DNA from 2 places in the Bacillus sp. 05T21 genome. Region 2 is predicted to be linked to the other one. Evidence: riboswitches for the same ligand, from Rfam matches in the RefSeq annotation. Region 2 holds a riboswitch; the other holds the start of a gene.
The links. Region 2 has a riboswitch for FMN ahead of AC1DKZ_RS05845 (ECF transporter S component). Riboswitches for the same ligand answer to the same signal wherever they lie in the genome.
Positions count from the first base shown of each region.

Region 1: linked by a shared signal. The riboswitch ahead of ribD (bifunctional diaminohydroxyphosphoribosylaminopyrimidine deaminase/5-amino-6-(5-phosphoribosylamino)uracil reductase RibD) and the one ahead of AC1DKZ_RS05845 (ECF transporter S component) in region 2 are both predicted to bind FMN.

Region 1 is NZ_JBFTMD010000001.1:428,999-445,584, forward strand. It holds gene fur (ferric iron uptake transcriptional regulator) at 6-461, opposite strand; gene spoIIM (stage II sporulation protein M) at 568-1,215, opposite strand; gene AC1DKZ_RS02220 (GNAT family N-acetyltransferase) at 1,342-1,893, shown strand; gene AC1DKZ_RS02225 (NUDIX domain-containing protein) at 1,917-2,456, opposite strand; gene mciZ (Z-ring formation inhibitor MciZ) at 2,531-2,659, shown strand; gene AC1DKZ_RS02235 (aldo/keto reductase) at 2,713-3,627, shown strand; gene AC1DKZ_RS02240 (aldo/keto reductase) at 3,686-4,513, opposite strand; gene AC1DKZ_RS02245 (GrpB family protein) at 4,643-5,167, opposite strand; gene AC1DKZ_RS02250 (YqkE family protein) at 5,236-5,499, opposite strand; gene AC1DKZ_RS02255 (bifunctional metallophosphatase/5'-nucleotidase) at 5,701-7,290, shown strand; gene AC1DKZ_RS02260 (ferritin-like domain-containing protein) at 7,456-7,779, shown strand; gene AC1DKZ_RS02265 (ribbon-helix-helix domain-containing protein) at 7,829-8,305, opposite strand; gene AC1DKZ_RS02270 (alpha/beta fold hydrolase) at 8,437-9,435, shown strand; gene AC1DKZ_RS02275 (Na+/H+ antiporter family protein) at 9,555-10,874, shown strand; gene AC1DKZ_RS02280 (LacI family DNA-binding transcriptional regulator) at 10,900-11,826, opposite strand; gene AC1DKZ_RS02285 (GNAT family N-acetyltransferase) at 11,941-12,417, opposite strand; gene AC1DKZ_RS02290 (alpha/beta hydrolase) at 12,500-13,423, shown strand; gene AC1DKZ_RS02295 (DUF2552 family protein) at 13,434-13,679, opposite strand; gene AC1DKZ_RS02300 (CDGSH iron-sulfur domain-containing protein) at 13,819-14,025, shown strand; FMN riboswitch at 14,216-14,359, shown strand; gene ribD (bifunctional diaminohydroxyphosphoribosylaminopyrimidine deaminase/5-amino-6-(5-phosphoribosylamino)uracil reductase RibD) at 14,669-15,781, shown strand; gene ribE (riboflavin synthase) at 15,763-16,407, shown strand; gene ribBA (bifunctional 3,4-dihydroxy-2-butanone 4-phosphate synthase/GTP cyclohydrolase II) at 16,420-16,586, shown strand, end outside.
Region 2 is NZ_JBFTMD010000002.1:171,710-188,295, forward strand. It holds gene AC1DKZ_RS05785 (peptidoglycan recognition protein family protein) at 1-169, opposite strand, end outside; gene AC1DKZ_RS05790 (DUF3961 domain-containing protein) at 249-485, opposite strand; gene AC1DKZ_RS05795 (hypothetical protein) at 580-789, opposite strand; gene gudB (NAD-specific glutamate dehydrogenase) at 870-2,156, opposite strand; gene AC1DKZ_RS05805 (genetic competence negative regulator) at 2,505-3,113, opposite strand; gene AC1DKZ_RS05810 (MerR family transcriptional regulator) at 3,191-4,066, opposite strand; gene AC1DKZ_RS05815 (metallophosphoesterase) at 4,066-4,842, opposite strand; gene AC1DKZ_RS05820 (LysM peptidoglycan-binding domain-containing protein) at 4,914-5,393, opposite strand; gene AC1DKZ_RS05825 (CPBP family intramembrane glutamic endopeptidase) at 5,416-5,979, opposite strand; gene AC1DKZ_RS05830 (RecQ family ATP-dependent DNA helicase) at 5,979-7,508, opposite strand; gene AC1DKZ_RS05835 (YpbB family protein) at 7,498-8,559, opposite strand; gene AC1DKZ_RS05840 (ferredoxin) at 8,857-9,105, shown strand; gene AC1DKZ_RS05845 (ECF transporter S component) at 9,223-9,801, opposite strand; FMN riboswitch at 9,964-10,103, opposite strand; gene AC1DKZ_RS05850 (hypothetical protein) at 10,352-11,038, shown strand; gene AC1DKZ_RS05855 (peptidoglycan DD-metalloendopeptidase family protein) at 11,222-11,836, opposite strand; gene AC1DKZ_RS05860 (cob(I)yrinic acid a,c-diamide adenosyltransferase) at 11,922-12,503, opposite strand; gene resE (sensor histidine kinase ResE) at 12,645-14,420, opposite strand; gene resD (DNA-binding response regulator ResD) at 14,420-15,136, opposite strand; gene resC (cytochrome c biogenesis protein ResC) at 15,438-16,586, opposite strand, start outside.

The sequences.
Region 1 (16,586 bases), on a different contig from region 2:
AAAGGTTATTTTTCATCCGTTTCATTTTCTTGACAATTTTTACAAATCCCATGGAATGTTAAACGATGATCTTTCACCTTAAAGCTCCAGTCTCGTTCCACTTTATTCTCCACTTCACCAAGTAAATCTTCTTGTATTTCTTGTACAGCACCGCATTGTGTACAGATTAAATGATGATGGAAACGCTGTGCACCTTCTTGGCGTAAGTCATAACGCGAAACACCGTCTCCAAAGTTAATTTTATCGACAACTTTCAACTCAGACAATAACTCTAAAGTTCGATAAACGGTTGCTAATCCGATCTCTGGCGACTTTTCTTTTACAAGGAGGTATACATCTTCTGCGCTTAAATGATCTTCTTCATTTTCTAGCAGCACACGAACTGTTGCTTCACGTTGTGGTGTCAATTTATAGCTCGCTGCATGTAATTGCTTCTTAATTCGTTCAATTCTTTCTTCCATTCGGTACTACTCCCTCCTCGCCACTCTTACACCATTATATCAGAAGAAGGGCTCCTGTCAAAAGAAAAACAATAAAAACAAATTGATAATTATTCTCAAAAAATATTTATTGTTTGTTAATAGCCTCCACAACTTCTTTCATTAAAACTGGTGATGCATACACTTCGACACTGGAAGCAATAGCTAATACCGCTCCAATCACGAGAAAAAAGCATGTATAGCGAATTAATAACGGTAATAGTGGCTCAGTTATTTTCCGAATAAATTGATGCCTAATCATGCGTAAGGAAAAGCTTGCAGCAATTGTTGTCATTACGAGAAATACAGGAATTATAATTAAATTTTGTGGCAATACAGATACAAATGCTAATAATAGTCCATTCCATCCGTGCTGACTTACTAAAAAACCTACTGTAAATCCAACAACTACCCCTTTTAAAAATAGTAAGATAAAAATGAGCGGCAACCCAATAATTGAAATCCCCAAAATCCAAATAAAGCCGATATATTTTAATTGCGAAAAGTAACTTTCTCGAAACATTTCGCCTGCGACAGCAAATTCTCCTTTAGAAACTTGTCCAAAAAAACGCTGTAAATAAAATGATAAATCTTGCTTTTGGTTTATTTGTAAACTATTCACAAGAATCGCTCCAAATATTACTCCCATCAGTAATAAAACCGCATTAAATATATATAGTGAAGAATTTTCCTGTATGTGAGACATTACACGGTCTTGCCACGTTTTTCGCCACATTTTCCTTCCCTCCGTTCACACTCTTACTAAAAATGTATGAAAGAAAGAAAAAAAGTATGACGAATTAGCATTGAAATTCCGCTCTACTTTGCTAAACTAAAAAGTAGAGAATAGGAGGGATTTCTCTTGAAACCATTATTATTAGATTTTCCAACATTATTTCAAACTGAGCGCTTGCAAGTACGTAAGCCGTTTCCAGGTGATGGAACAGAAGTATATGAAGCAATCCAAGCTTCGCTAGAAGACTTATTACCATGGATGCCAATTACAGCTGAAACAGAAGAACGTGCTGAAGAAATTGTTCGCGAAGCTCACGGACAGTTTTTACTTCGTGAAACACTTGATTTCCACTTATACGATAAAGTATCTGGTACATTCATCGGAGCTATTACGCTCAAGCCTGAAAACTGGGATATTCCAAAGTTTTCACTTCACTTTTGGCTACATAGCGCTTATACAAAGCATGGCTATATGACAGAAGCCATTAAAGGTGCGATTCAATTTGCATTTGATAAACTAGGTGCTAGAAGAATTGAAATTCGTACTGATGCAACAAATATAAACGCATGTAACTTAGCAGAACGTCTAGAATTTATTTTAGAAGGTACAATGGAAAATGATTTCCTAGCACCCGATGGCAGCTTACGCGATGCACGTGTATATGCAAAAATCAACTAAAAACACTCGCCTTAGGCGAGTGTTTATTTTTGTAATTGTAAATATTGTACTGCAAACATCGTCTTAGCATCATGTATGCGAAGGTCTTTCATAAGATCAATCGCTTCTTCTAATGACACTTCCATTAATTCCACAAATTCATCTTCATCTAAAGCTGCTTTATTTTCTTTTTGTTTTAATCCTGTCGCTTTATATACATATAAAATCTCATCTGCAAAACCAGGTGATGTATAGAAAGATGTAATAAGTTCCATATTTTCACATACATATCCTGTTTCTTCTTCTAATTCACGAACTGCTGTTACCTCTGGCTTTTCCCCAGGTTCTAACTTCCCAGCAGGAATTTCCACAATTGCCTTTTCGAGAGCTTTACGATACTGCTCAACGAGTACAATTTTCCCCTCATCAGTAATAGCAATAATAGCAACTGCCCCAGGGTGATTTACGATTTCACGTTTACTCATTTCTCCATTTGGTAATACTACATCATCAACACGAACTTTTATAACCCTACCATCAAAAATCGGTTCAGTTTTTACTGTTCTTTCTGCAAGATTACTCATACTACTTCATCTCCCTGTTCTATTTCCTAATCATTCTTCATACATTTTACCACATTGAAAGGAGCGTGATAGAAATGAAAGTTTACATTTTACCAAATCGCGTCACTTTAGTCGGCAAAGCATGGCAAATTCGTCATAAGCTAAAACAATATGGAAAAGAGTATACAACTGTACAAGAGTGGATTACAGCAAATAAAAAGTAAACGTTTGTCAACCTCCTTCCCCTTTCGTACAATAAAGGTAAGGAGGTTGACCTATGAAAAAACGTCAATTAGGAAACTCAGATTTATATGTTACGGAAATTGGATTTGGCTGTATGTCTCTCGGTGCATCTGAGGCTGAAGCTATGCGTATTATCGATGAGGCAATCGATTTAGGAATTAATTTTTTTGATACAGCGGACTTATACGATTATGGATTAAATGAAGAATTTGTTGGAAAAGCTCTGAAAGGAAAACGCGACCAAATTGTTCTTACAACAAAGGTTGGAAATCGATGGACAGAAGAAAAAAACGGTTGGTCTTGGGATCCTTCTAAAGCTTATATAAAGGCCGAAGTAAAAGAGAGTTTACGTAGACTTCAAACAGATTATATTGATTTATATCAACTGCATGGCGGGACGATTGAAGATCCTATAGATGAAACAGTTGAAGCCTTTGAAGAATTAAAAAAAGAAGGGATTATTCGTCATTATGGTATCTCTTCTATACGTCCAAATGTCATTCGTGAGTATGCCAAACGATCAAATATCGTTAGCATATTAATGGAATACAGCCTTTTAAATCGTCGCCCTGAAGAATGGTTCCCGCTTCTTAATGAACAGCAAATTAGCGTTATTGCTCGCGGACCACTTGCAAAAGGGATTTTAACTAACAATAATGCAAGAAAGATAGAAAGAGTAAAAGAAAAAGATTACCTCTCTTATTCTTACGATGAGTTATATTCGACACTCGCGAGTGTAAAAGAAATAATCGGAGAAAGCTCTTTAACAGGAACAGCTATTCAATATTGCTTACATAACAAAACTGTTGCAGCTGTTATACCTGGTGCAAGCTCTATTCAACAATTGCAAGAAAATATACAAGCTAGCCAACAGTTATCTTTAACAAAAGAAGAATATGTACAACTTCAAAAGATTGTTAAGTATGATTCATATGCTTTGCATCGCTAAAATATTGATACCGATAAAAGCAAAAGACTGCCCCCCAACACTAGGCGGCAGTCTTTTTTTATAACGTATCATATTTATCAGGATTCGTTCCTACATGTAAATTACGATTTAACGTATTAATTTGATCCATCTCTTCTTCAGTTAATGAGAAATCAAAAATAGTAAAGTTCTCTTTAATACGAGATGGCGTAACAGATTTAGGAATAGTCACAATCCCACTTTGAATATCCCACCTTAATATAACTTGTGCAGGTGACTTTTCATATTTTTTAGAAATAGCCTGAATAATTGGATGCTGGAATACTTCGCCGCCTCTCATTAAAGGACTCCACGCTTCCATCTGAATTTGCTCACCTTGACAGAAATCACGCAATTCAAATTGCGCTAACATTGGATGAAGTTCAACTTGGTTGACCATCGGCTTCACTTTACAATTTGGTAATAACAGTTCTAAATGATGTTTATGAAAATTAGAAACACCAATCGCGCGCACTTTACCTTCTTCATATAGCTTTTCTAAAGCACGGTACGTATCAACATACTTCCCTCTTATCGGCCAATGGATTAAATATAAATCTACATACTCCATTTGTAATTTCTTTAAACTTTTTTCAAACGCCTCGAGCGTCTCCTCGTACCCTTGATCGTCGTTCCAAACTTTTGTTGTAATAAACAAGTCTTCTCTCGGAATTCCTGATTCACGAACCGCTTCTCCGACACCGCTTTCATTTTTATATACAGTTGCTGTATCAATCGAACGGTATCCAACTTCTAACGCTGTTTTTACTGCTTGTTTAACTTCGTCGCCTTCTTTCGCTTTATAAACGCCTAGACCAATCATCGGCATTTTCACGCCATTATGAAGTGTAGTTGTTGGAATATGCACAGTCGTTCTCCCTTTCAATGTTACATTTTTATAAACCACTACTTTATTTCAACAAGATTTATTCAAAATGTCAAAACATACGTACAGTTTACATAATAATTTTATACCCCTTTAGAAAATAACATGAACTCAGTCGTTCACGTTACTTTCTATCCATTTCTTCGCTTTTTCATCAACATTACGTACAAATTCATTTTTTCCTTCTGTATACAACGTGCCATCATATGTATATTTTTCAGCTAGTTCTTTCTTTAAAGTCGCATACGCTTCTGCTTCTTCACAATGAGCCATCATATAATCACGAAATGCTAAATGCCTTACTATCTCAGGATTTCCTTTTTCAAATACGTGTAAGTGATACGAGCGTTTTTCCTCAGTCCCATGAATAAAATAACGACGTCTTGAAATACCATTTTCCCCTTTTACGATGTAACCAAGCTCTTTAAAACGTTCATTCCAATGATCTACTCTGTCGATACTCTCTACTTCCATAATCATATCTATAATTGGTTTAGCTGCCAGTCCTGGCACTGACGTACTTCCAATATGATGGATTTTTACCGTTTCTGGCATCGCCGATTTTAATCTTTCGGCTTCCATTTGGAATTTCTCACTCCAATGATTTTCATACGGAACGACTACAATTTTCCTCATTCTAACTCCCCTTTTCTTACACACTCGTCAAAAAAATGATCAGCGGCATTTCACTGATCATTTTTTTATTATTTAAAGTCTTTCCAAGTAAGGCTACTTTCACTTAACAGTTCTTCAAATGATTTATTCTTTTCACGTTCTTTTTGTTCCTTACGCTTTCTTTCTTGTTCTGCTGCCTCTTTTTTCTCTTCTCTCACTTGCAACTCTTTTTTCTTATTCTTTAATTGTTGCATTAACGAATCGTTCAATTGATCACCTAGTGTAAGTGATTCTTTCTCTGGTTGATTCATTTGAGAGTGTTTTTGTGTTTGTCTTTGCTTCTTTTTCTTCATACTATTCACCTTTTACTTTTTTCTCCATTATAGAGGATACATGGCGAAATCGACAATAAAAAAGGTTCCCTAATCTATTATTTATCTTTTGTAAATATGTTAATTTTTCGAAAAAACTAAATTTTTATATAGATATAATCCTAGTAATCTATTAAAATTATGTCGTATGATGTCAGATTATAAAAAAAGGAGAAATTAATTATGTGGAAAAAAATTATTCCTGCTGTTGCTGTTTTAAGTACTATTACTTTTTCAAGCGTATTCGCCGCTCCTCCATCTCAGACTCCTGCCGAACAAAACCGATACATAGACGTACAAATGCTTGGTATTAATGATTTACATGGTCAACTAGATACTGTAAAAAAAGTTAACAATAAAGAAGCTGGTGGCGCTGATTATTTAGCTACTTATTTAAAAGAACGCAAAAAACAAAACCCTAATACACTTCTCGTACATGCCGGTGATATTGTCGGAGCCAGCCCACCAGTTTCCGCATTATTACAAGACGAACCAACAATTGAATTTTTAAATGACTTAAAGTTTGATGTTGGTACAATCGGAAACCATGAATTTGATGAAGGTATCGATGAAATGAAACGCCTCATTTACGGTGGATATCACGAAAAAACAGGGAATTTCAAAGGAGCAAACTTCCCTTATGTCGCTGCAAACTTCTATAATAAATCAACTGGCCGCTTATTTTTACCACCATTCACTGTAAAAATGGTTGACGGAGTTCCTGTAGGGTTCATTGGAGTTGTTACAACGGATACACCAAATGTCGTTATGCCTACTATGCTTAAAAATGTAGAAATCACTGATGAAGTAGAGGCTATTAATAAATCCACACAACAATTAAAGCGTCTCGGCGTTAAATCTATCGTAGTCCTTGCACATGTCGGCGGAACAACTGATGAGTCTGGTGTAACAAATGGAGACCTCACTCGAATTGCAAATGAAACAGATCCAGAAGTTGATGTTATTTTCGGCGGACATAGTCATACGTACGTAAATGGTACTGTAAATAATAAACTTATCGTGCAGGCGAACTCTTACGGGATGGCTTTCTCTGATGTAGATGTAACGATTGATAGAAAAACAAAAGATATTGTGAAGAAAAAAGCTGAAGTTATTACAACGTACCATGAAGGTGTAGAGCCTGATAAACAAGTAAAACAAAAGTTAGATCAATATAAAGAAAAAATCGCACCTCTTGTAAATGAAGTAGTCGGAAAATCTACAGCACCTATCGACCGTAAACAAAACGATGCTGGTGAATCTACACTTGGAAATTTAGTTGCGGATGCCCAGCGCCAAACTATGCAAACACAAATCGCTCTTATGAATCCTGGTGGAATTCGTAATGATCTAGACGCTGGAGATATTACATGGGGCGAATTATACGGCATTCAGCCTTTCGGAAACCAATTAATTAAAGTAGATCTAACAGGTCAAGATATTCGTGATATATTAAATCAACAATGGCAAAAAGGAGCAACGAGAATGCTTCAAATTTCAGGTATTCAATACACTTGGGATGCAAATAAACCAAATAACGAAAAGGTTACGAATATCCGTTTAACAAATGGTGAAGAATTAGTTCCCTCTAAAACGTATAGCGTAGTTGCAAATGCTTTCCTAGCTTCTGGCGGTGATGGATTCGTATCCTTTAAAAATGGAAAAAATGCTGAAACTGGTCCAAACGATTTTGAAGCATTAGTCGATTATGTAAAACAAGTGAAAGAACCAATTCAGCCGATTATTGATGGACGTATTCAAAAAAACAATTAAATACTATTCAAACTAGTGCGTGACACTCGAAAGAAGAAGCTCCTTTTATATGCAAGGAGCTTCTTCTTTTAGAGTCATACGTATTGTCATTCTTCTAGTGCAGTAAAGGATACGCACATAGCCCCTTGTTTCTTCGTAGTATATAGAAAACTATAATGGGAAGATTTGTATGTATTTTCATCAAACAATGACGATACATTGTATCGACAAAACGACAAACACATTCGTAGTATTGAGAAAGCAATTAACGGAGAATATAGCGCCATTCATTTTTATGCTAGATTAGCTACTTTAGCTCCAGACATAAATGAACGAAATCAAACCCTTGAAATTCGGCAAGATGAGCAACGAACAGTTGATTTTCACTTAGAAATTGCAGACGAAACGACAAATCAACAAGTGAAAGAAACATTTCGGCGCGCAGCAGCTGATGAACAAAATCATGCCGTTTGGTTCCTATATTACTTTTCGAAACAAAACAAAAAATGAAATAAAAGAAAGGATACACGCTCTTATATGGAACATAGTATCCTTTCTTTTATTTCTCTGGATACGTTTCATGATTAACATCATACCGTTGCAAAAATTCCTGTAGTGCTTCTTCTACAATTTTAGACTTTTGAATCCCTTTTGATTCCGATATAACATCTAGTCTTGCTAATACTTCTATATTAATCGAAAAGGTTCGTTTCTTTTTCTCTGTGCTCTTACTTATAATTTGAACACTTACTTCTTCTCTTTTTCTTAGCAATTCATAAATGCTTTGTAATTGTTCATAAATTAGTAATTGATAGTCTGTTTTTGCATATTGAAGGGCAGTAGCTTCTTGGATTTGCAAATGACGTGGCTCTTCACCATCACCTATAAAGATACGTTTTTTCTGCTCTCCATCATATTCATATCCAATCACCCTTAATTTCTTTGATAATGTATATGGGCTCATTTCAAGCCGTTTCGCTATAATAGCGATTGATTCGCGTCTATTTAAAGAATCAATAATTTCTCCAATCGTCACATTCTCCCTCCTCTCTTAATCGCCTAAACTTGAAATCAAACCAGTATGTTATGATACAATGATTTTCTAGTAGTATATGCAAAAGAAAGAGCCTGTGCGATTCATACCATTTAAGAAAAGGAGGTTTACATATGCTTTTTCGTAGCCATACCCCTCAGTTTTACAACGAAAAGAAGCAACTAATCCCTAACAGTATCGCTACGATAGAAAGCGTTATGATTAATGACCGGAAACAATCTCTCCTTATACGCGGCCAAAACGTGGAACAGCCTATTTTATTATGCTGTCACGGCGGTCCTGGTATGGCACAAATCGGCTTTATTCGCCATTTTCAAAAAGAGTTAGAAAAGCACTTTATCGTTATTAATTGGGATCAGCGAGGGGCAGGTAAATCCTTTTTATGGCGGGACATCCAAACAAATCTTACGATTGATCAATTTTTTTCAGATGCAAAAAAGGTTATTCAATATCTTCTCAAACGCTTTAATAAGCAAAAACTATTTCTCGCTGGTCATTCTTGGGGAAGTATTATCGGACTACAAATCGCTAATCAATGTCCCGAATATATAGAAGCATACATCGGCATCGGTCAAATCGTACATATGAAGCAAAATGAAGAATTACTATATCAACATTTAATTAGCTCTGCCAAAAAACATGACCATAAAAAGGCATTAGCTTCTCTTTTAAAATTAGGGAAACCACCCTTTTTAGATACGAGACGCCTCATTATTCAAAGAAAGTGGCTTGGTACATTCGGAGGAGCAATCCAAAATGGATCTTCCTTTTCTTTCATACGAAAAGGCTTCTTTTCTCCTGAATATACGCTATTAGATTGGTTCAAATTTCTCGCAGGAAATTTAAAATCCGGAGTTTTATGGGAAGAGATGCTGACAATCGATTTCTTTTCATCTATTTCAAGTTTATCTGTTCCTGTTTATTTTTGTTCTGGTCGCTATGATTATCAAACTCCTTATGCACTCGTTCAACAATATTGCGATATCATTCAAGCTCCTATTAAAAAGATGATTTGGTTTCCAAACTCGGCACATTCTCCAGATTTAGAAGAGCCTGAGTTATTCGCTAAATCTTTACAATCAATTAAACAAGAACTATCTTTTCAACATTAATAACAAAAGGCGCTTTTACATTTCATAGAAAACATTTTATAATGATATGTCGCAAGTATATGTCACTACAAACACTTGCTTGCCTTAACAGAATAAAAATTAGGGAGATTACATTTATTATGAACGCTGTACTCATCGCAGTAGCAGTCATGCTACTGCTTAGTTTGTTACGTGTCCAAGTCATTGTCGCCATTATCGTTGGAGCTTTAACAGGCGGACTTATCGGCGGACTCGGTATTTCAGAAACAATTAGTACTTTTACAGCCGGTCTTGGGAACAGTGCTCCTATCGCATTAAGCTACGCAATGCTCGGTGGATTTGCTATTTCCCTTTCAAAAACAGGACTTCCTGATGCAATGATCCAATCAGCTTTAAAATGGATCGGCAACGAACAAGACACGAAAAAACAAGTCTATTCTAAAATACTTATATTATTTATCATTTTAACAATGGCTTGCTTCTCACAAAATATTATCCCTGTTCATATCGCCTTCATCCCAATCTTAATTCCAGCACTTTTAAAAGTATTAAATGAGCTGAGGGTGGATCGTAGGCTTGTAACATGTCTTATTACATTTGGGTTAATTACCCCTTACATGTGGGTTCCAGCAGGGTTCGGAAAAATTTATCATGACGTATTGCAAACAAATGCTGCGCAAAGCGGTCTTACATTTGATGTCGCACTTATTCCAAAAGCGATGACTATTCCAGCAATCGGTATGATTATCGGATTATGTGTAGCGGTTTTCATTACATACCGAAAACCACGTACATATGAAACAGAACAAATTCATTCTGCACAGAATGAAATCGTTCCCTATACGAAAAGAAGCATTACTTTGGGTTTATTATCAATACTCGCTACATTAACTGTGCAATTAGCAACAGAATCAATGATTTTTGGTGCTTTAGCAGGTATTATCGTCTTATCAGTTAGCGGTAGCCTCCCTCTTAAAGAAGCCGATGCTATTTTAACGAGTGGAATGCGTATGATGTCCTTTATCGGATTTGTTATGATTTCTGCCGCTGGATTTGGCGCTGTTCTTCGAAAAACTGGACATGTTGAATCTCTTGTGCAAACGAGTGCACATATAATCGGAAATAATAAACCGCTTGCTGCATTTCTTATGCTCATTATTGGACTTCTCGTTACGATGGGAATTGGCTCTTCCTTTTCAACCATCCCAATCTTAACAACAATTTTCGTACCATTATGCGTCCAGCTCGGATTTAGTCCCATGGCTACAATCGCAATTATCGGTACAGCTGGTGCACTTGGTGATGCAGGTTCTCCAGCATCTGATAGTACACTTGGACCAACGTCCGGTTTAAATGCTGATGGTCAGCACCATCATATATGGGATACATGTGTCCCAACATTTCTACACTATAATATACCGTTACTTATATTCGGCTTTATTGCCGCAATTACACTATAAAAGGTGCGTTTTAAAAACGCACCTTTTACTTTGTTGTTTCTCTCTCAATGCACCTAAATTCTGTTTCCACTTCTTCTTGTCGCACTTGTTTCTTCTTTATTTTTCCTATTAACTGTTGAAAAGCTATTTCCCCATTTTCTTCGATATAACTTCCAATCGTCGTTAATGATGGACTTATCCATTCACCCTCTACACTCCCGTTAAATCCAATGATTTGTAACTTACCTGGTATATGAATATTAAGAGTTTTCGCCGCCCTGATTAGCTCAATAGCGACCTTATCACTTGAAGCTACAACCCCATCTATGTATGGATGCTTTTGTAACCATTCAAGAAACTGTTGATTCGTATACCCTTGTACAATTTCCTCTCGATAAGAAAGTCCTTCTTTCCAAGCAGTATCTAAAAATCCTGCCACATGCTCTTCCATTTCTTCACTCTCTACTCCCTCACCGATATAAGCAAGAAACTGGCAGCCTTTCTCTTTTAATAAAGAAACAGCTTTCTGCCCACTTTCATAATAACTAGTCAGAGATTGTCGTTCTTCAAGCACAGCGAAAGGAAGTGAGATTTCTCCTATACTTCGAAAAACAGATTTCGTCATTATAACGCCTGCAATGTTATTTTGCTCCAACATATCTATGTATCTATTCTTATTTTCTATATTACAAACTATTACTTGATACCCTTCTTTATATGCTATTTCCTCAACGAAACGGAGCAAAGTGATGTATGATGGATTATGCAAATTATCTACAAGTAATGCAATCATCGTTGAAGGCTGTTTAAATAAAGGCTTTGCTGTAGCATTCGGTCTATATTGTAACTCTTCAATTGCTTTTTTTACTTGTTTCACCGTATCTTCATGGACATATCCTTTTTCGTTAATGACTCTTGAAACGGTTGCGACTGAAACACCGGCCAATTTTGCAACATCACGTATAGTTGCCACATCGTCACCCCTTAATATGGTAATAGATTACAATTATAAACTAAACCAAAATATAACATTCGTCAAGGTTATTGTTTTAAATTTCTGAAAATTGTTACATGACTTCCACTTTGCTTACAAATTATACTCCAGCTGAATTTCATGTGAAATTGCGATATTATCATAACCAATAAATGGAATTTCTTTCTTTATTTTTCGTGCTTCCTTTACCGCATCAATATATAAGTTCGTCATCATGAAGTTACGTTTTTGATAAAAACGAAGTGCGTTCATATTATCATTCGTCGTAATAAGCCACACTTTTTTACATTCGTTCTCTTTTGCCACTCGCAATACACAATCCACCAGTTTTGTACCAATCCCCTTCCCTTCCTCAAAACTATTTAACGATACAATTTCACACATGTTTTCTATCACTTTATATGTTACAATTCCTACTATCCTGTTATTTCTAAGTGCAATAAAACCAGGTAATTCTTCTAATTGATGTACTCTGTCTCGCGAGACCATCATTGAGCTTCCCCAGTTTTCACACATAAAATCCTGAATTGCTTCTTTCATTTCTGGTGTGATTTTTTGTATATGAACCATACACGATTTCTCCCCTTTTCACATCATTGTGATACAATGTTAGTGTATCACATGTAGAGGTATTTGGAGGATGAGGTAAAGTATGAAACGTTTTTTTACAGCATTGTTTACTATACTAGGCGCACTAACTGCGATTGGGATTTTCTTTACAAATAAAGTTATGTACTTGAAGAAAAAAACAGAGGAAGAAGTTTTAGAACGCGAAACGAAAAAGCATTTTCATTTGGACGATTTTAAGGCTATTCAAAAAGAAGAGGTTCACATCCCTTCTCAATTCGGATACGAACTTCACGGATATTACATGCCAGCTGGTCATTCCAATAAATTTATGATTTTTTGCCACGGTGTGACTGTAAATAAAATGAATTCCGTTAAATATGCAAACTTATTTTTAAATAGAGGATATAACGTATTTATTTATGATCATCGCCGTCATGGTAAAACCGGTGGTAAAACAACAAGTTATGGCTATTATGAAAAACATGATTTAAAGTCAGTAGTTGACTGGCTAAAAGATCGTTTCGGAACGAATATTACACTCGGAATTCATGGTGAATCTATGGGTGCTGCAACTCTTCTTCAATATGCAGGACTTGTAGAAGATGGTGCTGATTTTTATATTGCTGATTGTCCTTTCTCTGATTTTTATGGACAGTTACAACATCGTTTGAAAGTTGAGTTTCATTTGCCAAAATGGCCTTTATTACCTTTAGCAAATGCCTTTTTAAAAGTTCGTGATGGCTATACAATTCGTGAAGTTTCACCAATTGATTGTATAAAAAATATTAACAATCCGGTTCTCTTTATTCATAGTAAAGATGATGACTATATTTTATCTGATATGACGAAATCACTTTATGAAGCGAAAGAAAATAATAAACAGCTTTATATTGCAGAACATGGTGCACACGCTTGCTCTTATAATGAAAATAAAGAAGAGTACGAAGATGCCATCGATCAATTTTTAAACACATATGTAAAAGAAACAAAAAACAGGCTTGCATAAGCCTGTTTTTTTACTGCGCTAAAACGTCTGTAACTTGTTCCATATTTTCAGAAATCCACTTTACTGCCTCGTCTAGCGTTGGGAATTCCGTCGTTTGAAAAGTTACCTCATCTTGAAGTAACCAAACATCTTTCGGTTCTTGTCCTACACCTGCGATTGACCAATGAAGTAAACTATATGGATGATTATCATTCAAAAATGATGCCCATGTGCGCTCATTTGCAATATTTTGTAGTGTGTGTAATTTTTTATCCATCTTTCGTCACCTTACTCTAGTCAGTTATAAAAACTATTATAACACTCTCTTCTCTCTCAAACAAAGTGCTCTTTTTATATTGTCAAGTACTCTCCCTAATTATATGATGAGAGTAAGCGTTTGGAAAGGAGGGATAACGTTGGCAAAAGTACAAATTAAAGTGAATGATAATGGCTCTTTTCGCGTTACAGGGGACGTGGAATTAGTTGACTCACAAGGGAATGTATTCCCAGCAAAACCGGCATTTTCTTTATGTCGTTGTGGTTTATCAAAAAACATGCCTTATTGCGATGCTTCGCATAAAGGAAAATTCGAGTCTGTTGTTAGAGCACCAGAGGCAGAGTAATTTTGGACGTAACATGCACATTTTTTTGTGCATGTTTTTTCTTTTGATCAAAGCCTATACAGCCCTTCCCCTTTCAACATTTCTATTACTTTCGTCCCCATTCAAATCGGCATATATTTTCACACAATTCTTCACATTCGAATATTTTCCACTTTGCTTTTTTCTTTTTTGTGCTATAATGTGAGCAAACAACATCCTTCGGGGTCGGGTGAAATTCCCAACCGGCGGTGATGAAGCGATAGCTTCTAAGTCCGTGACCCGTTTTCAACGCGAAAACGGTGGATCTAGTGAAACTCTAGGGCCGACAGTATAGTCTGGATGGGAGAAGGATATGTTTTCTAGTAATTTTATATAGCGAATACACTTTTATTTCAGTATGCATATTTTTAAAGATTCATTTTGACTCTTTATATATGTTTTATTTTGTATACTTATGTTTCTATACTGAAATAAAAAGATACGACTAGCGTTGAAAGAATTTGATATTTTGCTAGGTTTTTTCCTTATGCCAAAATATCAGTCATCGTTAGGTTTCTTTCCTATACTTTCGTATTCGAACTATATTTCTAGAAATCACGTCTCCCAAACCCCAAGGATATAAAATCCTTGGGGTTTTTTGATTTTTTCAGGAGAGGTGAAGAGAATGACAGATCAAGAATATATGAGGATTGCCTTGCAGTTAGCACAAGGTACATCCGGACAGACAAGTCCAAATCCTATGGTTGGTGCTGTTGTTGTAAAAGATGGAAACATCATAGGAATGGGAGCTCACTTGCGTGCTGGTGAAGAACATGCCGAAGTTCATGCACTTCATATGGCTGGTGAAAAAGCAAAAGGTGCTACTGTTTATGTAACACTTGAACCGTGTAGCCATTTTGGAAAAACACCACCTTGCTGTGAATTACTCATTAAAAAGGGAGTTCAGCGTATTGTAATTGCCACTCTTGATTGCAATCCACTCGTTTCTGGTAATGGAAAAAGGAGATTAGAAGAAGCTGGAATCGAGGTAACTACTGGTGTTCTTGAAGCGGAAGCAACTTTATTAAATCGATACTTTTTTCACTATATGAAAACGAAACGTCCCTTTGTAACAATAAAAACAGCAATGAGCTTAGATGGAAAAACAGCAACTGTAACCGGTGAAAGTAAGTGGATTACAGGCGAAGAAGCACGCGCTGACGTTCACCAATATCGTCATATACATGATGCTATTCTAGTCGGTGTGAATACAGTTCTAACTGATAATCCACACTTAACAACACGAATTTCAAACGGAGGTAAACATCCTATACGCGTTATTTTAGATACCCACTTACGAACGCCGCCATCTTCTCATGTCATAACAGATGGCTTAACTCCGACATGGATTATTGTCGGTAAGGATGTAAACAAAGAGAAAATAGCGTCTTATGAATCTAACAATATAGCTGTATTCCAAATGAAAACACAGCAAATTGAAATACAAGATGTCCTATCCCTGCTCGGTGAGAAACAAATTCTTTCTCTGTTCGTTGAAGGTGGTCAAACGGTGCATGCAAACTTCTTAAAAACAAATAGTTTTAATGAAATCGTGACCTATATAAGCCCGAAATTAATTGGTGGAAAAGATGCACCCACCTTATTTGGTGGAGCTGGTTTTTCGAAGTTACAAGATGCACTTTCCTTAACAATTCAAGAGATGAAACAAATCGGTAATGATATAAAAATTGTTGCAACCTTAAAAAGCGAGGTGACGGAATGTTTACAGGAATCGTAGAAGAGTTAGGAACGATATCAAGCATGACTCAAAGTGGTGAAGCAATGAAGCTAACTATTAGCGCAAAGCAAATTTTATCGGATGTCAAATTAGGTGATAGTATCGCAGTTAACGGCATTTGCTTAACAGTAACTACTTTTACGACTACTTCATTCACTGTCGACGCAATGCCTGAAACAATGAAAGCAACATCACTTCGTATGCTAAAGCCAAGTGCCAAAGTGAATTTAGAACGGGCGATGGCTGCAAACGGACGATTCGGTGGACATTTCGTCACCGGACATATCGATGGCATCGGTACGATTTTAACTAAAAAACAACATTACAATGCCATCTATTACAAAATAGCAATTTCTGATGAATTACTACGCTATTGTTTGCATAAAGGATCCGTTGCTGTTGATGGCACTAGCTTAACAATATTTGATATAGACGAATCTTCAATTACAATTTCACTCATCCCCCACACAGTAAGCGAGTCTATAATCGGAGAAAAAAAAGCCGGGGACATCGTAAACATTGAGTGTGACATGATTGGAAAATATATTGAACGCTTTATCTCAAAGCCCGCAAAAAGAACTGGTTCAATGACCGAAAGCTTTTTACAAGAAAACGGATTTCTATAAGGAGGAAGCACAATGTTTCATCGTATTGAAGAAGCTCTAGAAGATTTAAAACAAGGAAAAGTTGTTATCGTATGTGATGATGAAAACCGAGAAAATGAAGGCGATTTTATTGCTTTAGCAGAGTACATTACACCAGAAACGATTAATTTTATGATTACACACGGTCGTGGTCTCGTTTG
Region 2 (16,586 bases):
GCGCTGAAGCTTTCGGTTGTATTTCATTAAAGTAATCCCGATTTCCTATCGCATTGCTACCAGGGTTCCCCGTGTCATGACTTACAATAAATCTTACTTTTGAAAGAGGAATTCCTGGTCGTGAATTTCCATACCCAATATAGTTACGCTCTATAGGGAACATCGCCATTACTACCAACTCCCGCTCTAAAAAATTACCTTACTTCCTTATATATGTATTCGGTGGCAGTGTCCTTATGGCATATTTCTTATGCGAAGAGAACATCGAAAATATTTGATGTGAATACCATAAATAATACAATACTTACAGCCACTCCATAAAAACCGTAAAACCAAATACAATCTTCTTTCGTATCTAAACCGAAAAATTTATTTACCGATTGTAATAATGTGCCACGCTTGCTTTGTTTGTTTCGTAATACTTCCACTCGTTCTACAACATCTGCTGGCATCATAAATCTTTGGTCTACTGTCATTTTCATCATTTATCTCTCCTTAAAATCATTTCCGTTTTGCTTATCTAAGGAAAGTATAGCACGTTTGTTCGTGCAGAACAAGCGTTCTTTTTTATTTTTTATTCTATTTTTCACCAAACCAAGTAATAATTGTGAATATAAACGCGATAATTGGTCCAACTACAACTGCACCAAATATTAAAAACAATAATCCTTCGCCGAACACCCTAACGACACTTGTTTTTCGGGCTCTCTTAGCTCTTGCAAGTTCACCCTCTAACACCTTAACCTTTTCTTCTAATTGGTCTACTCGTTCCATTATTTCATTCCCCATATACAACACCTCATTTAATACTTCAACAAAAAAACGCGATTCCCTCGAAAGGAAATCACGTTTTCTCAAAACATTATATATTATACCCAACCTCTGAAGCGACTAGCCTCAGCCATTTTACGAACACCAATCATGTATGCAGCTAAGCGCATGTTCACTTTACGAACTTGTGATGTTTCATAAATTGAATCGAATGATTTTACCATTACTTTTTCTAAACGTTGTTCTACTTCTTCCTCAGTCCAGTAGTAACCTTGGTTATTTTGTACCCACTCAAAGTAAGATACCGTAACGCCACCAGCACTTGCTAATACGTCTGGAACAAGTAAGATACCACGATCTGTTAAGATTTTTGTTGCTTCTAATGTAGTTGGACCATTTGCAGCTTCAACCACAATTTTCGCTTTAATCTTATCAGCATTTTCTCCTGTAATTTGGTTCTCAATTGCAGCAGGAACTAAAATGTCGCAATCAAGTTCTAACAGTTCTGTATTTGAAATTGTATTATTAAATAGTTTTGTTACAGTACCGAAGCTATCGCGACGATCTAGTAAGTAGTCAATATCTAATCCATTCGGATCATGTAGTGCACCGTAAGCATCTGAAATTGCAATTACTTTCGCGCCTGCATCATGCATAAATTTAGCTAAGAAGCTACCCGCATTACCAAATCCTTGAACAACAACGCGTGCACCTTTAATATCAATGTCACGTTTTTTCGCAGCTTCACGAATACAAATTGTTACACCTTTTGCAGTCGCTGTTTCACGTCCGTGTGATCCACCTAATACAAGTGGTTTACCTGTAATAAATCCTGGTGAATTAAATTCATCGATACGGCTATACTCATCCATCATCCATGCCATAATTTGTGAGTTTGTAAATACATCTGGAGCCGGAATATCTTTTGTCGGACCAACAATTTGGCTAATTGCTCGTACATAACCGCGGCTTAATCTTTCTAATTCACGGAAAGACATCTCACGTGGGTCACAAATGATTCCACCTTTACCTCCACCATATGGTAAATCAACAATACCACATTTTAAACTCATCCAAATAGAAAGTGCTTTCACTTCATTTTCTGTTACGTTTGGATGGAAGCGAATTCCACCTTTCGTTGGACCAACAGCATCATTATGTTGTGCACGATATCCTGTAAATATTTTAACAGTCCCGTCATCCATACGAACTGGAATTTTCACTGTCATCATACGAATTGGTTCTTTCAATAATTCATATACTTCGTTTGGATAACCCAATTTTTCTAATGCTTCATTAATTACAATTTGTGTTGAATTTAACAATTCAAAATGTTGTTCCCCTTGTTGTTGTGTTTTCGTTTGAGTTCCCTTTTCGGCTACCATAGTAAGTAAACCCCCTGTAATTTCACTTGTTTAGTAAACCTTCATTGCCTAGTATACACCGTTAAATTTGGAATGCAATAGAAAACGCTAACAAATATATACAAACTATTTTGTATTGCAAGCGTTTTCACTATTATTATAGTCCTTTTATTGCTTTTAGAAAAGTAAAATACTTAAATATTTAAATATTTTTTATTTTCATCAAAATACATTCGATAAAACAATTATTTCATCAAGAAATACTGATTACATTTTAACATACAGATCGGCTAGTCTTGTTACCTACACTTCGTTTTATAGATTTTAGATTTTCAGCTGAATAAAAATAAAACCTCAAGCTACGTTACATTAGCTGAGGTTTTGTTTTTTCACAAAGTAATTGTATATTTGTTCAATCGCTTGAGAATCCATTAATTCTTTACCATATTCCATTACGCGGTAAATTGTTGCTGTTGACGGATTACCGTACTCCGCTAAAATAGCTATAAAATCCGCCTTCAATAATTGAAATTGCTCTTCTTCTTCTATCCAAAGATAAAAACGATCATCCCACGTATACAACTTCCCATCAGTTACACCAAGGTTATATAAGCGATTTGACAAATTGATTACATCATCTAATGTAGCAAACTCGTAAAGTATATGTTCACTTTCATCAAGAGTCACTTGCATTTCAATAAACTCGTCACGGAACTCATCTTCTGTGTCCACTTCGTGATTTTCTTTTGTTACAATTACAACCATACCTTGAGCTTGTAGAGAAAATACTTCAACAGCAATCGGTCCATCCGCTTCAAACCCTAATTCTGTATTTGCTTCTTGCATCATATCACGGAATAGTTGCTGTACTTTCGGTGCATTTCTCCACAAATCTTCTTTCGTTAATCCTCGTTCAGATAAATCATCAAATGTTAGGAAAATTTTAATCTTATTATAATTTAAACGTTCCAGTCTCATCTCATACCCTCCCTACGTAACCATTGCATCTAATTTTTATTATATGAAATAGAAAATAGATGGTTCTTTTCGAACGACTATTCCGACATCTTTAACCATCCATCCCATTCTTCTTTCGTGTTACCAATTAGGATATTTTGAAGATTTAATTGATCTCCAATACCTTTTCTTCCTATAAAACCACCAGAGATGTTTTCATTTTTTTCTTGTAACAAGTCAATAAATTCTACTGCCTCTTCAAGTTCTCGTTCATCATCAAAAGATATAAACAAATATTTAGGTTGTAATTGTTCAATAGCTAGTAAAATACCTTCTTCATCTAAACTTGTCCCCATATACATTGTTTGATATCCTTTTAGTCGTAAATACGTCGCGAAAATAAATCCTTTTAATATATTATTTTCTAAGACGAAAACTTTGTTAACGGAAGAATACACCGACGCATTATGATAGATCATTCCTAAACGTGTTTGTAAGAATGATACAACATATTTGAATTGCGACATTGTAATCTCATTATTACTTTTTAAAGTTAACAACTTGTTTGCCACTTGAAGAATGATGCTTGCAACAACCTTTTCCGTTGAATATATACTAAAAACCTCGTTTAATAATGCAGAAATTGTAATTTCATCAAATTCTAACAAAGCTTGTAGTATATCGTCCACTAAAACAACTTCTGTATCAGTAATTTTTTCTTTTTGAACGTTGTTCTGCAACCGATTCCCTTCTAATAACTGAACTGCTTGTCCAATCATCATCCCCTCAGAAACTTTGTTCATTAACCATTTCAAAATATGAATATGCTCTTCTGTATATAAACGATGCCCCGCACGATTTCTCTTTGGGGCAATAATATGATAGCGTCTTTCCCATGCGCGAAGTGTACTCGGTTGAATTCCGAGTATATTTGAGACAGCTTTTATATTATATTTTCCATTTGAATTCGGCATTATTTCCCTCCGCATAACGTAATGATATGTGTTTGGGAAGGTGCCCGAAAACGAAGAGGGAACAATGTTGTTCCATACCCATTGCTAACAAAGAGAGTCGTATTAGAATGCTTATATACGCCACCCTTTAAATACTTTTCAGATGGAAGCAACCGAATCTGGCCTCCATGTGTATGTCCACTTAATACGAGCGAAATTTGTTCATTACCAGACATTTTCTTTATTATATCTGGGTTGTGACTAATTAAAATGCGAAAACCTTCTTCTTTACAATCAGACAACGCTAAATCTAAACGATCTCGTTCTAATCCAACATCATCGATACCGAGTAAGCAAATTTTCTCTCCTAATTCAGACTCAAATACAACTCTTGTATTATCTAATACCTTCACATTATTTTCTATTAATAAAGCATCTAATTCGTGATATTCAATTTCATAGTCATTATTTCCCCATACAAAATATACAGGGGCTATTTCTCTTAACTTTTGAATATTTAAAGAGATTTGCGATAAAGGTACTCCTTTTTCAGCTAAATCACCGCCAATAATTACGATATCTGCTTTTCCTTTCACTCGTTCAATTAGCGAGCTAGAAATGATCCTTCTATGAATATCCGAAATAAAAAAAACTTTAACTTTTTGAAAACTTTCCGGAAATTCTTCGAATACTAAAGTATGTTCCAACACTGTATTACGCATCGCTTCTTTATACATTCCAAGAAGACATACAAAACCAATGCATATGAGAGTACATAATAATATAATCCATGACATATATTTTTTACTCTCCCTCCTCGTAAAGTATAGTCCTTAATTTTATGTGGAGCTATATATCACTCATTTAGCTAGCTCTCATACTTCGTGGACTTATCTTTTATAGGAATTTTCAATTCTTGTCCTACCTTCACTTCGTCTTCTTGTAAATCATTATACTTTTTTATTATTTCTATCCCATCTTCATCTGAGAAATATTGCTTCGCTATACTTTCTAAAGTTTCTCCATCTTTCACAACATGAGTTGCTACTTTCTCAGACTGCTTCTTTGATTCAGTCTTAGCGGAATCAAAGAAAATTACTTCAAACGCACTTTTCTCAGCATTATTACTATCACTTTTTACCTGTATATATTTATCCGTATACCATAGGATACTAATAGGTAACAATATGAACAAAAATGTTAACACTCGGACGAAAATGTGATTCATTTTAAACTTTGGTTTGTTCTCTTTATTTCTATGAATTTCACTACGCGGCGGTAAACTTTCATCTTCTTCCACTTGCTCAACTTCTAACTCCTCTTCAAAATCAGGAATTCGTTTTCTCATGTTGTTCACCACCACCTTCCATTTATTTTCTTAATTGGAGCCCCATTATAAAATCAACAAGAAAGTGTGCAAAGATTGTTATAAACAAATTTCCTGTCCACTCGAATACATAACCAAAAACAAAACTAATAAAGCAGACGAAACAAAACAAAAAAGGCTTCGTTATATACCGAATATGTAACACAGCAAAAATTAAACTCGCTATTACAATTCCGAAATGAGTCTGCACTACCCCTCTAAATAAAAACTCTTCCGCAAAACCAATAATAAACGTGATAACGAGTAAATGCATGACAGAAATCCCTTGAAACATTCTATCGTTAATGCCACCATCATCAAACCAAGATTCTGGAAACACTCGCATTGCAACATAATCTAATAACACAATACAAATCGCTAACAAGCTACCTATTAAAAGTATAGAAACCGGTTCCCATTTCCATAAACTGTAAACTTCTCTTTTATCTTGAAATAATATATATGCTAGTAAACAACCGATACCAATAATGATTAGTTGTGTTATGTAGAGATTCAGTCTTATTTCTCTCGGACTCATATCTTCAACATTATGCCTTTGAATGTTCATCATTCCTCCATCTTTCCTAGGCCGAAAAGCTTTTGTAACTCTGTTTCCCAATTATAGTCGAAAACTAACTGTTGCGCTCGTCTTTTTTTATAATCCGTTTTTGTAATACCACAGTAATCACAACAGTTTTCTATCTCTTTTTCTTTTCTATAACCGAATTGTTGTAATAAATATTCACGTCTACATCCTTGAACTTGTATCCATGACTTCATATTTTCTAGCTCACTATATTTATTACGTATTCTCACTTCCACTTCCGCTATTAATCTGTGCATTATTTCATCTGACAAGCTCTCTAGCATGAGAGTTCGCTGTTGTATGATTCCAAGATGTTCGAGATGATAACGTGTAAAGCGCCAATACTGTTCATTAAATCTTGCTGCATTATAACAAATTTCTTCTACATCTTCTAATGGTAATACTTTCGTTTGAAACATTCTTTCTTGTAGTAACGAAAATAAAAATTGTATTTGCGATTTACTTGGTAATTCATCTTCAATGATTGAAATTGGCAAATCGTGATCCAATGGACTACATAATAAAATGGCTATACTCAATTCTCCATCTCTTCCCGCTCTTCCAATTTCTTGTAAATAGGAAGCTACATTTGTCGGATATTGAAAATGAATAATATATCTTGTATTCGCCTTATTTACCCCCATCCCAAAAGCACTTGTACATATTACAATTTGCAACTGGTCATTCATAAACTGTTGTTGAATTAACATACGCTCTTCATGTTCCATACCACCATGATAAAAAGCTACACCTGTAATTCCTTTTCCTCTTAAATACTCGGTTAAACGCTCTGTCCAGGCCCTACTTGAACAATAAACAATACCAGGCCCTTGCAAATACATTACATGCTCAAAAAGCGCCTCTTTTTTTTCTTCTATTGTTTCCACAAATTGCACTTCCATCGCAATATTTGGACGATCAATTGAGTACACATGCTCAGCAATATTTTTTAGATTTAAACTTTCCGCTATATCTCGCAGTACATCCTTTGTCGCAGTTGCTGTTAATGCTAGTACTGTCGGAGATCCGATACTCTCAATTACTTTATCTAATTTTTTATAATCTGGCCGAAAATCATAGCCCCATTGTGAAATACAATGCGCTTCATCTACGACAAATAATGAAATATGAATTTTTTTCAATTCTCTTATTAGAAGTTCCGACTGCAACATCTCTGGTGATACGAAAACAAATTTATAAAAAGATAGCTTTTTCATTGCTTCTCTTTTTTCAATTAACGTCCGAAAACTATTCAATGCAATAACTCGATTTTTCACGACATACTTTAATTGCGTAACTTGGTCTTCCATTAAAGATAATAATGGTGATACAACAAGCACCGTACCCTCTTGCAGAAGCCCCGGAAGTTGATAACACATTGACTTTCCCCTTCCAGTCGGAAGCATTGCTACAACATCTTTTCCTTCCAATAAGTCCGTAATAACTCCTTTTTGCCCCGGACGAAATTCAGAATATCCAAACCACTTATATAAATATTCCTCAAGCTTCATTTATACCCTCCATCCGTGCCAATACAAGACGTACTTCAAAATAAGAGATTTCCTCTCCAACCGCTTGCTTCAACACACGCAATTTACGTGTTTGTAATGCCTCAATTACTTTTGTTACTTTTTCCATTTTTTCTTTTTCCATAAACATTTCAATAGAAAATTCTTTTTCTCGTAAAGCAATTTCTACAAAATGGTCTTCTATCGTGGCAACCTTCAAATTCCGAATTGTTGCTATTTCTTCTAAAGAGCGTCCTTGTCTCCAAAGATTATATGTTTTTTTCGTTGATAAACTAAATAAATCAGCTTTCTCATTTGGATACGATATAATTTCAGCTAATAATGGAAACTCGTTTTCTTTATTGCGAACTTCTTGAATAAGGAAATGAATTGTACCCCAAAATAAAAAATACACTCGAAATATATCTTGTTTCGTAATTTCCGCTAATTGTTGTAAAGTACACCCAATACGTTTATACCCAGTTAACCGATATATTACGATCGTCGCCTCTACTGGATTATTTTTTTGTAAAAGAGTATGCATTTCCTTCCATAATCTTTTAGCCAATTCACTTCTCATATACGGTATTCCAGTGAGAAAACGTTTCACCCACATCATTATTTCTGTATCCTGTTGAATTGGAATAAATTTCGTATTCGCCTGTTGTAAATTCGAAATGGTTTGAACGATCAATGATAATCTCTTCCAAAACGTTTCACCTATTTCACCATAGTGTAAACCATTTAAATATGTGGGAAAGGCAAAGTCACCTTCCCATTTGTTTAATTGCACGTTACCAGCAGTCGTTAACACATATGTATTATCATGTATACCTTGAACTAAATCCGTTTGTAACAACTTTGCAACTTCTTGATCATAATCAGCTCTATTTAATGACTTATAAATCCCAAACAAAAAAGAAATTTGAAACATATTCCCATCTTGTAATGTTTGCGACGATCTCTTTCCTTTTAGTAAATAATAAATTGAAGAAACGGTTCTTTCACCATTCAATTGTTTTAAACAATATAATAAAGTATATTGTAGCTGCATTACCGCTTCCACCTCTCAGTCTAACTTCATTCCTTTTTCAATACGATTGCACATTAACTGCTATTCATTCAACTTATCATATTCACACTACATGCTTTTATATATTCTATTGTATCAAACGAAATAACATTTAAGTATTTTGAAAATCTTATGAAATACTTCAAAAATAAGTTGACACTCTAATTGATAAGCATTATCATTATAATTTTATGTTGAAAAGTTTTAAAAACCGTTTTACAATAAGATTATAATTTTTTGGCGAACTTTTCACATACATATTATCAGGAGGGAAAAAATATGGCAAAATATACAATCGTTGACAAAGATACTTGTATTGCATGCGGTGCTTGTGGTGCTGCTGCACCAGACATTTATGACTATGATGATGAAGGCATTGCATTTGTAACATTAGACGATAACCAAGGTATCGTTGAAATTCCAGATGTATTAATTGAAGATATGATGGATGCATTCGAAGGTTGTCCAACTGACTCAATTAAAGTTGCTGACGAATCATTTGATGGCGACTCTTTAAAATTCGAATAGTCTTTTATTAACTTCAAAAAATCCCCCTCATAAGTATGAGGGGGATTTTTTGCACTCTTTTTCATTCTCACTAACAAAAAAACCATTAGCAGTTACGCTGCCAATGGTTTAATATTTTTAAGCATTTTTCATTTTTGCAAATACCCATACTTTCAAGCGTGAAAATAATGCTACAAATACAATTGTTACAACAATTCCTTTAATTACATTAAACGGTAATATCGCCGTTACAATAGTTTGTCGCATAATATCACTAGACATAGCTGGTGAATTTAAAAACCAAGTGTACGCTGGTAAAATAATAAAGTAGTTTAACACACTCATAATAACTGTCATAGTAATTGTACCTAACATTAATCCTGTCGTTAAACTTTTTACTGTGCGATACTTTCGGAATAAGAATGCTGCTGGACCAATAAATAAACATCCCGCTATAAAGTTTGCTACTTCTCCTACTGGTACTCCCGTTAAACTTCCTTGAATTCCGTAATGCAAAATATTTTTTATCGCTTCTACAATTACACCTGCAATTGGACTAAAAATTATTGCCGCAATTAAAGCTGGCACATCACTAAAATCAATTTTTAAAAATGGCGGAAGCCCTGGGAATGGAAAATCCAACATCATTAGTAAATACGCAATACTACTTAGCATCGCTACACTCACCATCTGCACTACACTGTTTTTTTGTTTCATCTTTCTCTCTCCTTTTCCATCGATCTTCTCATGGAAAGTGGAAAGGTTCTGCTATGCCTATTTTTCATAGAACGAAAAAACCCTTTGTGATTTACACAAAGGGAGAATTTTAAGGCACATCAAACAGACGTTCAAATACTTATCTTTTTTGAACGCTTGAACCTCCATCTTCTCCCATCCAGACTGTACTGTCGGCTTTGGAATCACACCAAATCCTGCCTTAACGGCTCGCGGGCTTAGAACGAAATTATTAACTGTTCATCACCGCCGGTCGGGATTTTCACCCTGCCCCGAAGATAGACCGATATTCTATTTTCCACTTCATTATACAACAACATGATCGTATTGTGAACAAAAAAAATGTAACTTACTAAAAATAAGTTATTAATTTTATATAATTAAAGAAACGATCACTATATTTTACAATACAACCCATATTTTTTATAATTCGGTATTTCTCCTATGAATCCCCCTAGTCATATGTCGTCAAAAGTGATAAGATGTTGAATTGTTAAGATAAGAACATTTTCTGAGTTATGGAGGAAATGTCATGAAGAAAGATAAAAGACACTCTATTCGAGAAGCAATGAAAAAGAACTTAAGAAAAGAATACTTTTATTTGAAAAAAGAATTACTTTTCTACTGTCCAATTGATCTAGGCACATTCTCAAGAGAGACATACTACGCTACTTTTGACCAAGATGGCATAAGTATTTATCAGTATGATAAAAAAACAGAAAGTAAATTAAAATTGTGTGAGCGTCATCCATGGAAGAGTTGGAATAAGGTAAAAGTTGATCACTATTTAACAACTTCTCAATTTATTTTCCAAGGTGAGCGAAACTGGATTTTATCCCTTTTCCAAAAAGGAAAAGAAGCTCAAAAAATAATTGAAGAACATACATCTTTACAAACGGAAGTTGTTTCCCGTCCGTTTTCCAAGAAACTTCCTGGCTTCCGTTCTGATACACCATTGAATAAATACATCGGTAGCATTTGTTACACTGCACTTATTGCATTTTTATTAAAATGGATGATTCCATTTCAAGCACCACAAATCGCCCTGTATTCTCTTTCAATTGGCTTTATGCTTCTTGGTTTACTTTGTCTTACAATTGGTCTAATCGAACCAACTATCGTACTATTTCGGACAAAAGAAAAAACAAGAACAAAAGTCTTTTACTTATATAGCTACTTAGCTATTACTGGATTTATATGTGTCTTTATTTTTTGGTAAAAGAAGCCGTCCCAAAAGATCTTTTGGGACGGTTTTTCGTTAAGGATAGGTTGCTCTTACTGTCGCATTTTATTATTAGTCGACATTTCTTGTCGAAATGTCGATATAATTTCATTTACTATCGCAATCTTAAATAAGAAGAAAATAAATTTATTCAAAAGTTATGCTTTTGGGACGTTGCCTTTACTTGACGTATAGTTGTTGGTTCGGATAGATTTGCTCTTGTCGCAATCCATTCCTCACTTTAATTTCCTCAACTGTCATACTAAATTTCCGGGCAATACCCACTAAAGTATCACCTTTTTGTACAATATATAGTGATGATGACACAACTTGATTTTTTTGTTCATTTAAAACAAGCAACGGATTCATCGCATTCCTTTTCTCCATCGTCCATCTCCCTTGATGCACTTCTAAATGTAAATGCGCTCCTCGCGATTCTCCTGTATTCCCTACCTCTCCAATTAGCTCTCCTTTTGAAATGTTATCACCTTGAACTACATATCTCTTATTTAAATGCGCATAAACAGCCTCATATTCTCCATGTTTAATAAACACAACATTTCCATAACTACTTGAAAAATAAGACTTTGTCACCTTACCATTTTGAATAGCTGCAACAGGCGTTCCAATTGGCGCAGCTATATCAATACCATAGTGTTTCCCATGTCTTGTCCCAAAATAATCACTTATCTGCCCATCAACAGGCCATATCCACTGATTCCCTTCAGCGTAAACATGTAATTGAGATAAAAATAATACACTCAATATCACCACGCCACATTTTAACGCTTTCATATACATCCTCCGTTTTCTAATAACCGTCATACCTTCTCTATTGTGGGATATTACAGAAAAAAGTATACAAAAAAAAGAAAGTGTATTACTCCACTTCCTTCTCTTCTTTATTACGAAAAACAAGTGCACTGCGGTTATATTCCACATCTTTCACTTGTAAACGCGCATTTATTACTCTAGCAAGCGCAAATAAATAATCAGATAACCTATTTACATACTTTAGAACAATTTCATTGGTTTCTCCTTCTTTTTGCAATGACACTATACAACGTTCTGCTCTTCTTATAACTGTACGTGCAATGTGTAGTGCAGCCGATATCTCGCTACCGCCTGGTAAAATAAAACGCTCTAAAGGCGGCGCTCCTTCTGTATACGAATCAATTCGACTCTCTAAATACTCGACCATCTCTATCGTTACTTTATAAGGGATTTTCTTCTCTACTATTGCTAAATCCCCTCCACAATCAAATAGTTCATGTTGAATATTTTCAAGTTCGTTATAAATGTTACGAAAACATTCCTCTTGTAATTTAGACATGGCATATCCGATATGAGAATTCGCCTCATCAATTGTTCCATAAGCTTCTACACGTATATGATCTTTATCCACTCGGCCACCTATGACACTCGTTTCCCCTTTATCACCTGTTTTTGTATAAAGTTTCATTTCATTATGACACCTCTCTTTTTATTTTCATTCTGATTATTAAAGAAAAAAACTCTACCATTCTTTATTTAATTGCACTTACAAAAAAATAAAAAACAGTAAAGCTTTTATTCATGATCAACTTTTTAAAAACATATATATCTAAATTATACGATTTGGTAAATATACAGAGAATGTAGTTCCTTCTCCAACGACACTTGATACAAAAATCTTCCCTTCATGACCTTGAACAATATTTTTAGCAATCGCAAGCCCGAGTCCTGTTCCAATTTTTTTCCCGCGAGTTCTCGCTTTATCAGCTTTATAGAATCGATCGAACAAGAACGGAATATCTTCTTCTGGAATACCAACACCTGAATCTTGCACTTCGAAAGTAAGGCCACTATTTTTCGTATTAATTACAAGTGTAACATGTCCACCTGCATTTGTATGACGGATTGCATTATCAATTAAATTCGTCAGTACCTGTTCCATACGGTCTGCATCAAACGGATATTGTGCAATTGGACTTTGGAAATCCACTGTTAATTGGACTTCTTTATCCTTTGCAATCCCCTGGAATTTACGGCCAATTTTTTCGACAAATGGATGAATATCTACTTCACCTATATGTAACTCTACATGTCCACTTTCCATACGGGCTAAATCTAATAACTCATTTACAAGTTTACCTAAACGAACAGATTCATCATAAATAATTTGAACAAACTCATTAATTTCTTCTTTCGTTTGCACAATATCATCTAAAATTGCTTCACTATATCCTTGAAGCATTACCATCGGTGTACGAAGTTCATGTGATACATTCGCAATAAAGTCTTGACGCATTTTCTCAAGACGACGCTCCTCCGTCATATCTCGCAATACTGCTACAGCTCCACGAATTTTTGTTTGATTGTAAAGCGGTGTCATAAGAACTACGTAGTTACCTTTTTGCAAATTAATTTCAACAACTTGTTGTTGCTCACTTTCTACAACGAGATGGAATAGTTCAACAAGTTCAGAAGGCAGTTTTTTAATTAACTCTACTTCTTTTTCTTCTTGCCAAACTTGTAAGAAGTTTTCTGCCGGTGGGTTGATAACAACGACTTCACCTTCTTGATTTAACGTAATAACACCATCTGCCATACTACTCAAAATGCTAGCTAACTGCTCTTTTTCTTGCTGCAGGGCATTCATATTAAACTTCAACTGTTTCCCCATTTGATTTAAAGCAGTTGCAAGCTCACCAATTTCGTCCTGCGACACCATAGGGGCTTTCGTATCAAATTTCCCGCGCGCTACCTCAAATGCAACCTCACGCATTTTACGAAGCGGTGCCGTAATTCGAGTAGATAAGAAAAATGCAAAGAAAGTTGTTAAAATAATCGCAATCCCGGCTGATAAGAAAATAAAATCAGTCGTTCTCTCCATACCTTGTATTGGAACTTGCAATGATTCATATACAAACACTGCACTTTGATTTTTTGACTGTACTGGTTTCCCGACGATCATAATATCATTTTCAGTATTTTTATTCTTCCTACTATTAGAAGCTTTTCTAATGTTATTTTTAATTTCTTTTTTGTCTTTAAATACAGCCGCTAATTCTTTATCTTCTTTTAAATTATCTATTGTTAGAGTAACTAACCCTTCTTGTTTCGGAGAAGAGGAAATCTCCTTACCATCTTCTACAATAATGATTCTTGAAAGTGGATCAGAGAATTTGTACGCGATATTCTCAATCGTTTTTACATCGGCACCTTCTTCAATTAACTCTGAAACACTAGTTGCAACTTTTTGAAGCCTAGCTTCACTCATATCAACATAATATGTTCTAAAAAACTGTGAAAGTAAAATCGCAACAAATCCAAGAACAAACGAAACGAGAAGTAATATGGTCATCCATAACTTCCCTACTACACTTCTCCAAAGCATCAGTCGTTCACAACCTCAAACTTGTAACCTACGCCCCAAACGGTAACAATCATCTTCGCTGCATCTGGTGATTGTTTACTTAACTTTTCACGTAAACGCTTTACATGCGTATCAACTGTACGTAAATCTCCGAAGAACTCATATTGCCATACTTCTTTTAACAATTGCTCACGGTCAAAAACTTTATCCGGGGATTTCGCTAAGAATAATAGTAATTCATATTCTTTCGGTGTTAAGTTTACTTCATTACCATCCGCTGTAACGCGGTGCGCATCATTATCAATTGTTAAATGAGGGAAAACAGTAACATCTTTCGTCGTTGTATCTTGTGTAAAGAATGTCGTTGGTACAGCACGGCGTAATACCGCTTTCACACGAAGTACTACTTCACGCGGGCTAAACGGCTTTACAATATAATCATCAGTTCCAACTTCAAACCCTTGTACCCTATTTACTTCTTCACCTTTTGCTGTCAGCATAATAATTGGCGTCGCTTTCTTCTCACGAATCCCTTTACACACTTCGATACCATCTTTACCAGGCATCATAATATCCAGTAGGATTAAATCATAATCATTTTGTAACGCCATTTCTAAAGCTGTATCACCATTATCCGCTTCTTCAATTGTGTATTGCTCTCTTTCTAAATACATCTTTAATAAACGACGAATACGATCCTCATCGTCTACAATTAAAATTCTTGATTCATTTTCCATTTCTACCCGCTGCGTACTTTTACCACAACGGTTTACACCTACCCTTCTACAATATAATGTTGCACCTATCCTCGTTTAATTAAGCATTTTTTAACGTTCCACTTCCCATATTATGCTTCACAAGAATAATAAAGTTTGTTCATTTTTTTTCCAAAACTATGTATTTTTTTTGAACAGTATATTTGGTCCTCGACATCATTTTACAGAATCAACCGCTACTTTGTCATGTTTTTCTCAAAAAAGAAGAAAATTTGACAAAAATAAAATAGGAAAGTGACATACACTCTCCTATTTTAGTTCTCTATGCATATGAATGTAAACCCGCGATAATTAAGTTTACTACAATAAAGTTAAACATAATGATTGCAAAACCAATCACTGCAAGCCAGGCGGATTTTTCTCCATGCCATCCTTTAGATAAACGTAAATGTAATACCGCAGCATAAAAGAGCCAAGTAATAAGCGCCCAAACTTCTTTTGGATCCCAACCCCAAAAGCGCGTCCAAGCGATTTGAGCCCAGATCATTGCAAAGATTAATGCTCCTAATGTAAACACCGGGAAGCCTATCGCAATAGAACGATATCCGATTTCATCTAATAAATCACTATTCGTATTCTTTACTAACGGCTGAAGTGCCGCTGACACTCGCTTACGTAAAACAAGTCTTAATACAATATAAAGTAGCGTTCCGACTAACACTGACCAAATAACAGTATTTAACTTTTTCGCATTTACAATCGCTGGAACTTCAACCGCCGGTTCTAATTTATTTTCTGTCATTAACTTCCCTTCATGCGGTCCAACTAAAGCAGGGAGATTATACTTCATTTCAACTTGTTGTTCATTTTTATCAATCCATTGAAACTTCGCTTCGTATTTCATACTAGAAAATACCGTTGTTATTCCAATAAACCCAACTGTACAAACAAGTGTGAAAACTACTGTCTCTAACCAAAATGTACGCTTACTTCTTGTTGATTGATCTACATTTTTCAGTAAATACATTATGCCTGTAATAAAACTAATTGCTAATATTGCTTGTCCCGCTGCCGCTGTCGTTACATGAATATGTAGCCAATTACTCTTTAAAGATGGGATAAGCGGCGAAATTTCTCTCGGGAACATACTTGCATAAGCGATTAATAAAAGAGCTACCGGTAAAGCAAATAAACCAATAATACTTACACTATATACAAAGTACATAATGATAAAAGCTCCCACAAGCATCATGCCAAAAAATGTACCAAATTCAAAAAAGTTACTAACCGGTGCATGTCCTGATGCGATCCATCTTGTAACAAAATATACTATTTGTGCAATAAATCCTAAAATTGTTATAGTTATACCTATATTTGCCCACTTGTTACCTTTTTCTTTAATTGCTCCTCCAAAAAATAAAGTTGCAATTAAATATAAGATAAACGCCGCGAACAGAAAATTACTACTTAT